Regions from separate parts of the Dermacoccus sp. PAMC28757 genome, predicted to be linked through region 2. Evidence: predicted binding sites of a transcription regulator. Region 2 holds the regulator's gene; the other holds the start of a gene.

Region 1 (7,187 bases), 240 kb from region 2:
GCAGCAGCGCGCGGCGGTCGAAGCGGATCACCGTGCCGGGCGCCACCTCGACCTCACCCGTGGCGTCGTCGAGGCGACGCAGCGTGCCGTACATTCCACTCGTCGTGCAGACCTCGTCGCCCACGCTCAGCGCAGCCTGCGCCCTCTGGGTCGCCTGGGCTCGCTTGCGCTGGCTGAAGAACATCAGCGCAATGAGGAGGAAGGGCAGGAGCAGCAGGAGCATCGAGAAGCCGGAGCCTCCCGACTGCGATGCGGCAACCATGTTCGGCATGAAGGTCCTCACGTAGTTCTCGGGTCTGCCGGGGTCCGCATCCACGTCAGGTGCCGGACCACTGGCCGCACCACCCTACCCGGTGAAGCGCCCGTCCCCACCCTCGGCCGGGTCGAACAGCGCGCCGCCCAGGGAGGATTCCGGTGGGGTGAGCCCGAGGTGACTCCACGCGAGCGGCGCCGCAGCGCGCCCTCGCGGCGTGCGGATCATGTAGCCCTCGCGCACGAGGTACGGCTCAGCCACGGTCTCGACGGTGTCGGGCTCCTCACCGACGGCGACGGCGAGTGTCGACAGGCCCACAGGCCCACCACCGAACCGGCGGCACAGGGCCTCGAGCACGGCACGGTCGAGCCTGTCGAGACCGCTCGCGTCGACATCGAAGAGGTCGAGCGCGGCTCGGGCCGACCCCAGGTCGACGACCTGACGGCCGTGCACCTGCGCGTAGTCACGGACGCGGCGCAGGAGTCGGTTCGCGATGCGCGGGGTACCGCGCGAGCGACCGGCGATCTCCTCGATGCCCTCGCGTGTCGCGGGCACGCCGAGCAGGTCGGCGTTGCGCGCGAGGATGGCAGCAAGATCGCTCGCCTTGTAGTAGTCGAGGTGGCCGGTGAAGCCGAAGCGGTCACGCAGCGGCGCGGGCAGCAGCCCCGCACGCGTGGTGGCGCCGACGACGGTGAACGGCGGCAGTTCGAGCGGGATGGCCGTCGCGCCCGGCCCCTTGCCGACGATGACGTCGACGCGGAAGTCTTCCATCGCGAGGTAGAGCATCTCCTCCGCCGGGCGGGCCATGCGGTGGATCTCGTCGAGGAAGAGCACCTCGCCCTCGGTGAGAGAGCTGAGGATGGCCGCCAGGTCACCCGCGTGCTGGATGGCTGGTCCGCTCGTGATGCGAATAGGGGCCTCGAGCTCGCTCGCCACGATCATGGCGAGCGTCGTCTTGCCGAGCCCGGGAGGGCCTGAGAGGAGGACGTGGTCCGGCGGAGCACCGCGTCGGCGCGCCGCCTCGAGCACGAGACCGAGCTGATCACGCACCCGCTCCTGACCGGGGAAGTCGGCCAGCTTCTTCGGTCTCAGGGCCGCTTCGAGCTGCTGCTCGTCCTCAGAACCGTGCGGGTCGACGAGGCGCGGCGAGATGTCGGCGCTGTGGTCCTCGAAGTGCGCCGGACTCATCGGCCGAGCTCCCGTAGGGCCAGGCGCAACAGGACGGGCGTCGTGGCGCCGTCGGCCTCGGGCAGCTTGGCGACCTTGGCCACGGCGTCATCGGCCTGCTTGGCGCTCCAGCCGAGCCCCACGAGCGCCTCTGCCACCTGCGAGTCACCCGGCGTCGTCGCGGCAGGTACCTCGGGCGTGGCCTGTGTTTCGCCCGTACCGACGGGCACGACCTTGTCGCGCAGTTCGAGGACGATGCGCTCGGCGCCCTTCTTGCCGATGCCGGGCACCTTCGTCAAGGCGGTGACGTTGCCTGTCGCGATGGCCGACGACAGCTGCGCCGGGTCGTGAACGGCCAGCATCGCCAGCGCGAGGCGCGGCCCCACCCCGCTGACGGTCTGCACCTGCTCGAACAGGGCGCGTTCGTCGTCACCGCCGAAGCCGAAGAGGGTGAGCGAGTCCTCACGCACCACCAGCGACGTCGCCAGGCGCATCGACTCCCCCGGGCGCGCCGAGGCGGCCGTCGCAGGCGTGGTGTGGACGAGCAGCCCGACTCCCCCGACCTCGAGGACCACGGTGTCGAGCGTCGCTGCTGCGACGGCGCCGGTGAGGCTGGAGATCATGGACGGGCTCCTCGGGTGGTGGCGTCGCGGGTAGCGGACGAGCGCAGCGGCTCACGATACTGCTTGGCCGCCGAACGGGATCGACGCGCCGCAGCAGCTTCTGCGGCACGGTACTGGGCTGCCGCCGGGGCGAGTGGACGCTCGCCGTCGGTGTTGGCCCGACGGGCGGCACCCGCACCACGCCAGTGGTGACAGATGGCAAGAGCCAGAGCGTCGGCGGCGTCAGCAGGCTTGGGGGCGCTCTCGAGACCGAGGATGCGCGTCACCATGGCCGTCACCTGAGCCTTGTCGGCCCGCCCGTTGCCCGTGACAGCTGCCTTCACCTCGGACGGCGTGTGCAGACCGAGCGGCAACCCGCGCGACGCAGCAGCGAGCATCGGAACGGCGGAGGCCTGGGCGGTGCCCATGATGGTCGAGACGTCGTTTCGGGCGAACATGCGCTCGACGGCGACGGCGTCCGGCCTGGTGCGTTCGAAGACGGCCTCGAGTTCCACCTGCAACTCGTGAAGACGCTCGTGCAGTGGGGTGTCCGCACCGGTGCGGATCACGCCGACCGTGACGATCTGCAGGCGACCGCCGAGAGCGCCCTGAACCACTCCGACGCCGCAGCGCGTCAGACCGGGGTCAACGGCGAGCACACGCATGCGCAACGCTCCTTCCCCTGACGGGACCGCTCCGGCACCTGACCAACAAGCTGACAAGACGATGAGTCGACGAGTCGATGCGAACACCTGTTCGCACCCGATCACTCTACCGTCGCACACGCCGAAGGCGACCCGACCCGCCGAGGGTCGAGCCGCCTTCCGCTCGTGACGTGCTTGCCGATCAGTCCTCGGCGTCGAGTTCGGCGAGAACCTCGTCCGAGACCTGACCGTTGGCGAAGACGTTCTGCACGTCGTCGCTGTCCTCGAGTGCCTCGATGACACGGAACATCTTCTTCGCGCCGTCCTTGTCGAGGGGAACCTCCATCGACGGCATCCACGAGGCCTCGGCGGAGTCGTAGTCGATACCGGCCGACTGCAACGCCTCACGCACACCCACGAAGTCGCCCGCTTCGGAGACGATCTCGAAGGACTCACCGAGGTCGTTGACCTCCTCGGCACCGGCCTCGAGGACGATCTCGAGGACGCCGTCCTCCGTCGCGTCGTCCTTGTCTCCCTGGTCCTTGGGCACGATGACGACGCCCTTGCGGTTGAACAGGTAGGCGACCGAACCGGAGTCGGCCATCGAGCCGCCGTTCCTCTGCAGAGCGGTGCGAACCTCGGCGACGGCGCGGTTCTTGTTGTCCGTCAGGCACTCGATGAGCACGGCGACGCCGCCAGGGGCGTAACCCTCGTACATGAGGGCCTGGTACTCGGCTCCACCGGCCTCTGCGCCCGAACCGCGCTTGACGGCGCGGTCGATGTTGTCGTTGGGGACCGACGACTTCTTCGCCTTCTGGATGGCGTCGTACAGCGTCGGGTTACCGGCCGGGTCGCCGCCACCGGAACGGGCCGCAACCTCGATGTTCTTGATGAGCTTGGCGAACAGCTTGCCGCGCTTGGCGTCGATCGCAGCCTTCTTGTGCTTCGTCGTCGCCCATTTGGAGTGGCCGCTCATGTCTCCCTCTCGCTGGTCCGTCGTGCCGTTCCTCTGGGGTTCTGTCGCGGTGCTCCTTCGCCGAAGGCCCGCGGGGCGGCTCACGACGACACGCGCGTCCACCCGTCAGATCTTTCGGCAGTCTAACGGGGTGCGCTCCTCGCCTCACATCTGCTCAGGTGAACCACAGTTGCCGCGACACGCCACTGCAGGTTCATACTTTCGGACGTGACATCTTTGAACGGGTCCGCGTCGGTCACTGCGGAAACTGACGAGCGGGCCGGCGGGCACCGGAAGAAGGGTGCCGGCGCGCTCGTGCTCGGCGCGCTCGGTGTCGTCTTCGGCGACATCGGCACGAGCCCCCTGTACTCCGTGCAGAGCGTGTTCAACGTCAGCCACAACGCCGTCATCGCCAACGAGGCAGACATCTACGGAACGATCTCCTGGATGTTCTGGTCGCTCACCATCATCGTGACGATCAAGTACGTGCTCTTCGTGCTCCGCGCCGACAACGACGGCGAGGGCGGCATCATGGCGCTCGCGGCGCTCGTGCGCCAGGGAGTGCCCAAGGCCGGCAAGCGCTGGAGCGTCGTCATGCTTCTCGGCGTCATCGGAGCATCGCTGTTCTTCGGCGACAGCGTGATCACCCCCGCCATCTCCGTCATGTCGGCCGTCGAAGGCCTCGAAGTCGTGCGGCCCGGACTCAACCGGTACGTCGTACCGATCGGCGCCGTCATCATCACGATCCTGTTCCTCGTGCAGCGCAAGGGCACCGAGGTCGTCGGCAAGTTCTTCGGCCCCATCATGATCCTGTGGTTCGTCACCATCGCCGCCCTCGGCATCGGCCAGATCGTGCGCGACCCGCACATCCTCAAGGCGTTCCTGCCGAACTACGCCACGCTGTTCGTCGTCGAGCATCCCTTCATCGCGTTCATCGCCGCGGGCTCGATCGTCCTGTGCGTCACCGGCGCCGAGGCCCTCTACGCCGACATGGGTCACTTCGGGCGCGCCCCCATCACCCGAGCCTGGTTCCTCCTCGTGTTCCCCTCGCTCATCCTCAACTACATGGGCCAGGGCTCGCTCATCCTCACCAACCCGGACAAGATCGCGAACCCGTTCTTCCTCCTCGCCCCCGAATGGGCGAAGCTACCGCTCGTCATCCTCGCGACCATGGCCACCGTCATCGCCTCCCAGGCCGTCATCTCCGGCGCGTTCTCCGTGGCACGACAGGCCGAACGAACCGGTTACCTGCCCCGCATGACCGTGCGTCACACCGGCCAGGAGGAAGAGGGCCAGATCTACATCCCCGGGGTCAACTGGGTGCTCTTCATCGGCGTCATGCTTCTGCTCTTCGCCTTCCGCAGTTCCGAGAAACTCGCCGTCGCCTACGGCCTCGCCGTCACCGGCACATTCCTCATGACGACGACGCTGTTCCTCGTCTACGCCCACAGCACGCTCAAGTGGCGCACCTGGCGCATCGTCACCCTCGGCGTCGCGCTCTACCTCTTCGAAGGCATCTTCTTCCTCGCCAACGTCGCCAAACTGCTGCACGGCGGTTGGCTACCCGTCGTCATCGCACTCGGCATCGGCATGTCCATGCTCACCTGGCAGAAGGGGCGCGCCATCGTCGCCACCCGCCGCCAGAGCATCGAAGGTCCCCTCGCCACCTTCGTCGAAACAGCCCGCAGCGGCGACCTGCGCGAAGTGCCCGGCACCGCCGTGTTCCTCCACCCCGACAAGGACACGACGCCCCTCGCCCTGCGCGAGAACGCCAACTTCAACCACGTCATCCACGAGAACGTCTTCATCGTCAGCACCCTCAGCGCCAACGTCCCCCACGTCGCCCCCGAAGACACCGTCATCCTCGACCAACTCGGCAACGACTACGACCGCATCACCCACCTCACCCTCAAGTACGGCTTCCAGGACGACCAAGACGTCCCCGCCGCACTGCGCATCGCCAAGGAACAAGGCGTCGACATCGACCCCGACACCGCCTACTACTTCGTCTCCGAAACCAGCCTCATCGACACCGGCCGCCCCGGCATGAACAAACTGCGCAAACTGCTCTTCATCGCCATGACCCACAACGCCGCCGTCCCCGCCGACTACTTCCGCCTCCCCAAGGAGCGAACGGTGATGATGGGAGCGCAGATCCTTTTGTAGGGCGCTCGCGCCCTACAAAAGGATCTGCCTGTCTTTTCCCTTGCGCTGTCGCACCGAGCGCCGGTCCGAGCTTGCGAGGACCGACGCTCGGTGCGACAGCGCTTCGGGGGCGTCCGCTTCCAGCCGGGTTCGGTTCTTGAAGAGCGTTGTGGCTTGGGTGCTTGCCTGGCTTTTCAGGCGGCGATTTCTGGGTTGGGTTTTCGAGGAACGGGGGTGTTCAGCGCCAGGCTGATGTTGTCGTCAGACCCTCGACGTGGTCGTCGAACTCCACCGGGCGCGGCAAGTGGGTGCGGCCCGCCAAGTGCAACGCCCGCACCACCGGCTTCGCGCGCACCCGACGGACATCCGTCACCGCCTCGTTGTGGAACCGGTGCGCCAACTCCACCCGCTCACACGCGTCGCCCAATCGACGCCGCACCTGCGTGCCCGCCGCCGACGCCGGAGCCCAGTCCTCGACCACCGCGCCGAGGGCCGCCGTCAGCTCGCCCTCGATGAGCGCCCGTTCCTCGGGCACACCCACCTCCTGCACCTCTGCGGTGATCTGAGCGCCTTCCGACGCCTCCAGCGACGCACTCGCCGCCGACGCCAGGAGAAACGCACTCGCGGCGTCCAGGTCGGCGCCGTTCGCCAGTTCCAGGGCAACCTCCGCGCGCCGCACCAACTGGGCGTCGAGCGCCGCGAGCGACCCCTCGACCCGTGCGTGCAACCGGTCGAGCCGGGCAGCCGTGTAGCTCAGGTACCACGCGATGGCGAGCGCTCCCGCGAGCAGGAGCGCGACAACGGTCCATTCCTGCACGGCTACGACCTCCTCGCGATGCGCAACGTCCGCTCACTCACCTCGTGCGAGCTCGCCACCGTCTCGTACGCCGTAAGGATGTGGCGTGCGACGGTGCTCCAGTCGTAGATGCGGGCGCGCTCCGCACCTCGACGCGCCAGGTCTGCGCGGCGCTGGGGGTCGTCGAGCAACGCCGTCACACGGCGGGCGAGGTCGCCCTCGTCGCCCGTGCGGAACAGGACACCGCAGCGCCCACCGTCCAAGACGCGGGCGAACGCCTCGAGATCGCTCGCGACGACCGGCACTCCTGCGCTCAGCGCTTCGACGAGGATGATGCCGAAGCTCTCCCCGCCGGTGTTCGGCGCGACGTAGACGTCGACGGAACGGAACAGCGAGGCCTTCTCCGCGTCGGAGATCATGCCGAGGAACTCGATGCGCGAACGGACCTGCTCGGGAACGGCCTTGAGCACCTCGTCACGCTCCCCCGGCCCGGCGACGAGCAAGCGCACACCGGGGTGGCTGCGCGCGATCTGCGGCAGGGCGCGCACGAGCACGTCGAGCCCCTTGCGCGGCTCGTTCATCCGCCCGAGGAACGCGATCGTCGGGCGCTCGTCCGTGCCGCGCC
Region 2 (7,187 bases):
GCGGCGCTCCTGTTCGGGTGGCGAATCGTCCCGTGGCTCGGCCTTCGAGGGTGGGCATTCGTCACGTTGGTGGCGCTCGTCCCCGCGGCCCTGTGGCTTCCGATCCCCGGAGAGGGACGCGCAGATCCGGGGTGGCTGTATGCCCAGTGCGACGTCGGGCAGGGAGATGCCGCCTTGGTACGCACCGGTGAGCAGGCGGCGATCCTCGTCGACACCGGACCCGAGGAAGGGGACGTCACCGGGTGCCTCGATCGTCACGGCGTGACGCGTGTGGACGCCGTCGTGCTCACGCACCTGCATGCCGACCACGTCGATGGTCTGGGGGCCGTACTCGAGCGGCAGCCGTCGGTCGAGGTCTTCGTGACGTGGCTGACGAGCCACAGCTCGAGCCCTCGTGGTGGCCGAGGGGAGAGGGATGCCGATGCCCAGACGAGGCAGGTGTTGCGCCGTTACGGGAAGGTTGCGCAACGCCTCGCACCGGGTCAGCAGGTCCGTGTCGGTGACGCCGTGCTCGACGTCCTCTGGCCGCGCCGAGCGTTGGCGGCGGGTTCGCCGGTCAACAATGCTTCCCTCGTGCTCGATGTGGCGACGCCGAGCGTGCATGCGCTCATGCTCGGCGACGTCGAACGGGAGGCGCAGGCCGCGTGCATCGGGGAGGTGACGCGCCGAGCAGCGTCGCGTCCCTACGACCTCGTCAAGGTCGCTCACCACGGCAGCGCGAACCAGAGTGCCGGGCTCTATCGGGCGGCTTCGGCGCGGGTCGGCCTCATCGGGGTGGGGGAGGGCAACGATTACGGACACCCGAAGGAATCGCTCCTGTCGTTACTCGCCCAGAGCGGAACAGCCGTCTACCGAACGGACCTTTCAGGAGACCTCGACGTCGTACCCGTCGGTAGATCGCTCACGGTCGAACCGCAGAGATGACACCGGTGAGAGTCGCAGGAGATTCCACTCGCGAGCCGGAGGGAACCGGCTACAGGTTCGGCAGAGCGTCGGTTGCTTCCCGCAGCGCGTCGAGGGTGGCCTTGACCGCCGGCACACGCTGGAGGTCGGGCGTGGTGACAGCCTGAACCGAACGACGGCTCGCCGGCTCGATGGCGATGGTGGCCACGCGGGGGTGCTGGGTCGAACGCAGGATGAGCTCCGGGATGAGGGCCACGCCCAACCCCTCGGCCACGAGTCCGAGCACGGTGACGTAGTCCTCGGTCTCGAACGCGACGTCAGGGGTGTAACCCGCCGAGGTGGCGAGCGAGAGCAGGTGGCCCCGGCAGCGCGGGCATCCGGCGATCCACGACGCGGACTCGAGCTCCTCCATCGACACGGAGCCCCTTCCGGCGAACGGGTGATCGGCCGGTACGGCGAGGCGCACCTCGTCCTCGAGCAGGTCGAGCGTGGTGAGCCCCTCGAGATCCTCCGCGTGTGCCGCGATCTCGTCGCCGTCGTAGGAGAACGCGACTGCAACATCGCAATCTCCCGCCCGAAGCGCCGCGAGTGACTCCGGCGGCTCCGCTTCCGCGAAGGTGACCTGAACGTCGGGGTAGCGCTGCTTGACGAGCGACAGCGCTCGTGGGACGACGGTCGACGAGGCCGAGGGGAAGGCCATGAGGCGCACTCGTCCCGCCCTCAGGCCGGCGATCGAGGCCACTTCGCCCTCCGCCGCCTCGAGAGCGGCGAGCACCGGAGTGGCTGTGCGGGCGAGCACGTGGCCCGCCTCGGTCAGACGCACCGAACGTCCGAGGCGCTCGACGAGAGCCGTGCCCGTCTTGTCCTCCAAGCGGCGCACCATCTGGGACACGGCAGGCTGGGAGTAGCCCAGGGAAGCAGCGGCAGCGGTGAAGCTACCCTCCTGGGCAATGGCTTTCATGACCCGAAGGCCGGCGGCGTCGATCATCCGTAGAGAATAACCCGGCGTTATCGGATGTTGTAGTTTCTATCGATTGTCGAATGAGGGGCCACCTGTGACTGCAGAGTTGGCGGAGTTCGTCGCGCAGGGCGACCTGTTCGTGCTCACCGGGGCGGGTCTCTCGACCGAGTCGGGCATTCCCGACTACCGCAAGCCTGACGGCACCCGCCGAACGGTTCCCATGACGTTCCAGCAGTTCCTCAGCGGGGACGACGCGCGCCGACGCTACTGGGTTCGCAGCGCCGTCGGGTGGGAACGTTTCGCCGCGGCTCGGCCCAACGGCGGCCACCACGCTGTTGCAGCCTTGCAGCGCGCAGGTCTCGTGCAACACCTCGTGACGCAGAACGTCGACGGTCTTCATGCGGCCTCCGGAGCGGACGCCCTCGAACTGCACGGTTCGCTCTCCTCGGTGCAGTGCGTCGAGTGCGGCAGCCGCTCGAATCGAGCCGAGTTCCAGGGGCGCATCCGCGACGCCAACCCGAACCTCCCGCGCGACGTGGCCCTGTTGGCCGACGGAGACGCCGAGGTTGCCCGGAGTGCAGAGGATGCGTTCGTCCTCGTGGCCTGTCCGCACTGTGGTTCGCTCGTCGTTAAGCCCGACGTCGTGATGTTCGGCGAGAGCGTGCCCACCGCGACGGTTGAGCACTGCTACGCGCAGCTCGAACTGTCACGGGCGGTTCTCGTTCTCGGAAGTTCGCTCAAGGTGATGTCGGGCTTCCGGTTCGTCTCGGCCGGGCTCAAGGCGGGCAAGCCCGTGGCCCTGGTCGGTCTGGGAAGCATGCGCGGTTCGGAGCGCGCCGATCTCGTGCTGCACGAACCGCTTGGTGCCACCCTCACCGCGACATGCGAACGCCTCGGCCTGCAGGTGCAGACCGAGGCGAACGCGACGACGTGAGGGTGGGCGAGAGTCAGACGCTGCGCAGCACCGCCGTGACCTTGCCCATGATGCTGGCTTCGTCGCCGTCGATCGGCTCGTAGTTCTCGTTCGCGGGCAGGAGCCACGTCTTGCCGTTCGTGCGCTTGAACGTCTTCACGGTGGCCTCGCCGTCGAGCAGCGCAGCCACGATCTCACCGTTGGACGCCTCCGGCTGCTGGCGCACGACGACCCAGTCGCCGTCGCAGATGGCGGCTTCGATCATCGAGTCGCCGACAACCTTGAGCAGGAACAGTTCGCCGTCACCGACGATCTGACGGGGGAGGGGGAACACGTCCTCGACGGCCTGCTCGGCCAGGATCGGCCCGCCGGCGGCGATGCGTCCGACGACGGGGACGAAGGAGGCCTGCGGACGCTCGTTGCCCGAGTCGGTCTCGTCGTACGTGCTCTCGGACGCTGCACGCACCGAGGTGCCTCCGCGGTAACCGCGGGTGTCGGCGCCGTCGTCGGGGGAGACGACCTCCATGGCGCGAGGGCGGTTGGGGTCGCGACGCAGGTAACCCTTGCGCTCGAGCGTGGCGAGCTGGTGTGCGACGGAGCTCGGGCTCGTCAGCCCGACGGCCTCACCGATCTCGCGCAGACTCGGCGGGTAACCGCGCTCGTCGACCGAGCGCCGGATGACGGTGAGCACTTTCTGCTGGCGCGGGGTCAGTTTGCCCTTCGCGCGGTTGTTCATGGAGTGGACCTCACCCATGGCGTCTCCTCACATCGACGAAAACAGTGATCTCGCGGACGCGGACCTCGGTGCGGAGCCCTGATTCTCCCCGGAATTCCGGGGTTGTCGGTGGCCGCTGATTCGGTGTGAGCGTTCGGGATCAACGTAGGCACCACCGTACACAGTTTTCGCAAACATGTACGAGAAACACGCCGCCGACGGCCTTGCTTTCGAACGTTTGTGTCGTACAGTTGTTCTATCGCACGGATGTTCGATGCATCCGCGCCGAGTCAGGAGGAATGAACATGAGTGCTGTGCCCAGTCTGGACGTCCCGGCGGTCGCGCCGAGCCCCCGTCGTCACCTGCACCTCGTTCCGTCGGGGCCTGCGGTCGTCGATTCCCTCGAGGGTGGTCGTAGCGCGCGGCGCGCCCCGTTGACGCGTCGTGCCGTTCTCGCTCGCCGTCGCTTCGCTGCCCTTCTGGCGCTTCTGATTCTCGTCGGCGGTGGCCTCCTTGCGGCCAAGGCCGTGGCCGAAGCTAACCCTGCCGGTGGCGCGACGTCGGTCACGGTGAAGGACGGGGAGACCCTTTCTCAGATCGCCGCTCGTGAGCTGCCGTCCTTGCGTAACGACCGTGGTGTGGTGGCCATCCAGGAGGCCAACAACATGAGCTCGATGCACGTTCAGGCCGGCCAGCGAATTCTCGTTCCGGCAGGCTGAGCGGCCCCCTCGGCGTGTCGCTGGGGCGAGCCGCACATCTTTTCCGCGTCATTGCTGGGGTTGGTGCGCCGGGTTTGCCGACACGGTTGCGAGCGGTCGCCAACGCAACCTAGGATTCCTAGATGTAGGGCACAGGCGCCCTAATGCCCCCAACATGTGGTTGTTTGCGGAAGAGTTCCCGCGATGCCGGTGTTGGGGTTCATACCGTCACGAGGCGGTGGAATCCTGCGATCGAGAGGCGTGGCACGTGCACTGTCCCTTCTGCCGCAACGCCGACTCCCGTGTGGTCGACTCCCGTTCGACCGAGGACGGCACCTGCATCAAGCGTCGCCGCCAGTGCCCCGACTGCGGCAAGCGTTTCTCCACCGTCGAGACCGCGAGCCTCACGGTCGTCAAGCGCTCCGGTGTGAGCGAACCCTTCTCTCGCGACAAGGTCATGTCGGGCGTGCGCAAGGCCTGCCAGGGCCGCCCGGTTTCCGACGATCAGCTCGCCGTCCTCGCTCAGCAGGTGGAGGAGTCGATCCGCTCCAAGGGGGCTGCGGAGATCGACGCCCACGATGTCGGCATCGAGATCCTCGGCCCGCTGCGCGAACTTGACCACGTCGCGTACCTGCGGTTCGCGTCCGTCTACCAGGCCTTCGAGTCACTGACTGACTTCGAGGACGCCGTCGCCGACCTGCGCAGGCACGCTCTGCGCGACGCCGGCTGAGCTCCACAGACTCACCCCCTACTTCACGACACACCACACCAAACCCACGAGAAGTGCCAGGAGGCATGCGGTCATGACCGAGACCACGAAGGCTCGAGCCAAGTCGGGTCGCCGGAACAACGGCGTCACGATCGAGCGGATCTTCACCACCCCGGGCGTCCACCCCTACGACGCGGTGACCTGGGAGCTGCGTGACGTCGTCCAGCAGAACTGGAAGACCGGCGAGACGATCTTCGAGCAGCGTGGTGTCGAGTTCCCCGACTTCTGGTCGCTCAACGCCTCCACCATCGTCACGACGAAGTACTTCCGTGGCGCGCTGGGGTCGGACGCTCGCGAGAAGTCGCTCAAGCAGCTCATCGACCGCGTCGTGCTCACGTACACGAAGGCCGGCAAGGACAACGGCTACTTCGCGTCCGACGCCGACGCCGAGATCTTCGAGCACGAGCTCACGTACGCCTTGCTGCACCAGGTCTTCTCGTTCAACTCGCCGGTGTGGTTCAACGTGGGTACGGCGAGCCCGCAGCAGGTCAGCGCGTGCTTCATCCTGTCCGTCGACGACTCGATGGACTCGATCCTCAACTGGTACAAGGAAGAGGGCTTCATCTTCAAGGGCGGCTCCGGTGCCGGCCTCAACCTCTCGCGTATCCGTTCCTCGAAGGAGCTGCTGTCCTCCGGTGGCACCGCCTCCGGCCCGGTCTCGTTCATGCGCGGCGCCGACGCCTCGGCAGGCACCATCAAGTCCGGCGGCGCCACGCGTCGTGCGGCCAAGATGGTCGTCCTCGACGTCGACCACCCGGACATCGAGGAGTTCATCGAGACGAAGGCGCGCGAGGAGGACAAGATCCGTGCGCTGCGTGACGCCGGTTTCGACATGGACCTCGGTGGCCGCGACATCGTCTCCGTGCAGTACCAGAACGCGAACAACTCCGTTCGTGTCAGCGACGAGTTCATGAAGGCCGTCGTGGACGGCACAACCTTCGGCCTGCGTGCCCGTGACACGGGTGAGGTCATCGAGTCGGTCGACGCCCGCGAGCTGTTCGACAAGATCAACAAGGCCGCGTGGGAGTGCGCCGACCCGGGTGTGCAGTACGACGACACGATCAACGCGTGGCACACGAACCCGGAGACGGGCCGCATCACGGCGTCCAACCCGTGCTCGGAGTACATGTCGCTCGACAACTCCAGCTGCAACCTGGCCTCGCTCAACCTCCTGAAGTTCCTCAAGGACGACGACACGTTCGACGCCGTCACCTTCCAGAAGGTCGTCGAGCTCGTCATCACGGCGATGGACATCTCCATCTGCTTCGCCGACTTCCCGACGGAGTCCATCGGCAAGACGACGGTCGACTACCGCCAACTCGGCATCGGTTACGCCAACCTCGGTGCGCTCCTCATGGCCACCGGCCACGGCTACGACTCGGACGGCGGCCGTGCGCTGGCCGGTTCCATCACGTCGCTGCTCACGGGTGCCGCCTACAAGCGCTCCGCCGAGATGGCTTCCGTCGTCGGACCGTACGCCGGTTACGCCCGCAACGCCGACGCTCACAACCGCGTCATGCGCAAGCACCGTGCCGCGAACGACGAGCTCGCCTCGCACAAGGACATGGGCGCCATGGCCAGCGACATCCACGCGCTCGCGACGAAGGCCTGGGCCGACGTCGTCGAGAACGGTGAGAAGGGCGGCTTCCGCAACGCGCAGGCCTCCGTCCTCGCGCCCACCGGCACCATCGGCTTCATGATGGACTGCGACACCACCGGTATCGAGCCGGACTTCTCGCTCGTGAAGTTCAAGAAGCTCGTCGGCGGCGGTTCGATGCAGATCGTCAACCAGACGATTCCGCGCGCGCTGAAGAAGCTCGGCTACCAGGAAGAGCAGATCGAGGCGATCGTCGAGCACATCGCCGACAAGGGCCACGTCATCGACGCTCCCGGCCTCAAGCCGGAGCACTACGAGGTCTTCGACTGCGCCATGGGTGCGCGCGCCATCTCCCCGATGGGCCACGTCCGCATGATGGCCGCCTGCCAGCCGTTCCTGTCGGGTGCTATCTCCAAGACGGTCAACCTGCCGGAGTCGGCCTCGGTCGAGGACATCGCCGAGGTGCACCTCGAGGGTTGGAAGCTCGGTCTCAAGGCCATCGCCGTCTACCGTGACAACTGCAAGGTCGGCCAGCCGCTCTCGTCGGGCAAGAACGAGAAGAGCTCCGAGCCCGCGACGGCCACGGAGACCGTCGCCGAGACGCCGGTCGAGAAGATCGTCGAGTACCGCC

Evidence for each region. Region 2 encodes LexA, which represses DNA repair genes until DNA is damaged. Its sites were predicted from a motif close to TCGAACANNTGTTCGA; they were not measured.
Region 1: a site for LexA is predicted at 2,767-2,782, ahead of ruvC (crossover junction endodeoxyribonuclease RuvC). Genes of this name have one in related genera too.

The regions. Positions count from the first base shown of each region.
Region 1 is NZ_CP060292.1:2,382,605-2,389,791, forward strand. Features, by position in the region: gene yajC (preprotein translocase subunit YajC) at 1-271, opposite strand, end outside; gene ruvB (Holliday junction branch migration DNA helicase RuvB) at 347-1,441, opposite strand; gene ruvA (Holliday junction branch migration protein RuvA) at 1,438-2,043, opposite strand; gene ruvC (crossover junction endodeoxyribonuclease RuvC) at 2,040-2,687, opposite strand; gene H7F30_RS11380 (YebC/PmpR family DNA-binding transcriptional regulator) at 2,869-3,642, opposite strand; gene H7F30_RS11385 (potassium transporter Kup) at 3,850-5,787, shown strand; gene H7F30_RS11390 (hypothetical protein) at 6,005-6,583, opposite strand; gene H7F30_RS11395 (glycosyltransferase family 4 protein) at 6,586-7,187, opposite strand, start outside.
Region 2 is NZ_CP060292.1:2,619,990-2,627,176, reverse strand. Features, by position in the region: gene H7F30_RS12490 (ComEC/Rec2 family competence protein) at 1-924, shown strand, start outside; gene H7F30_RS12485 (LysR family transcriptional regulator) at 974-1,891, opposite strand; gene H7F30_RS12480 (Sir2 family NAD-dependent protein deacetylase) at 1,959-2,798, shown strand; gene lexA (transcriptional repressor LexA) at 2,812-3,531, opposite strand; gene H7F30_RS12470 (LysM peptidoglycan-binding domain-containing protein) at 3,798-4,211, shown strand; gene nrdR (transcriptional regulator NrdR) at 4,459-4,920, shown strand; gene H7F30_RS12460 (vitamin B12-dependent ribonucleotide reductase) at 4,994-7,187, shown strand, end outside.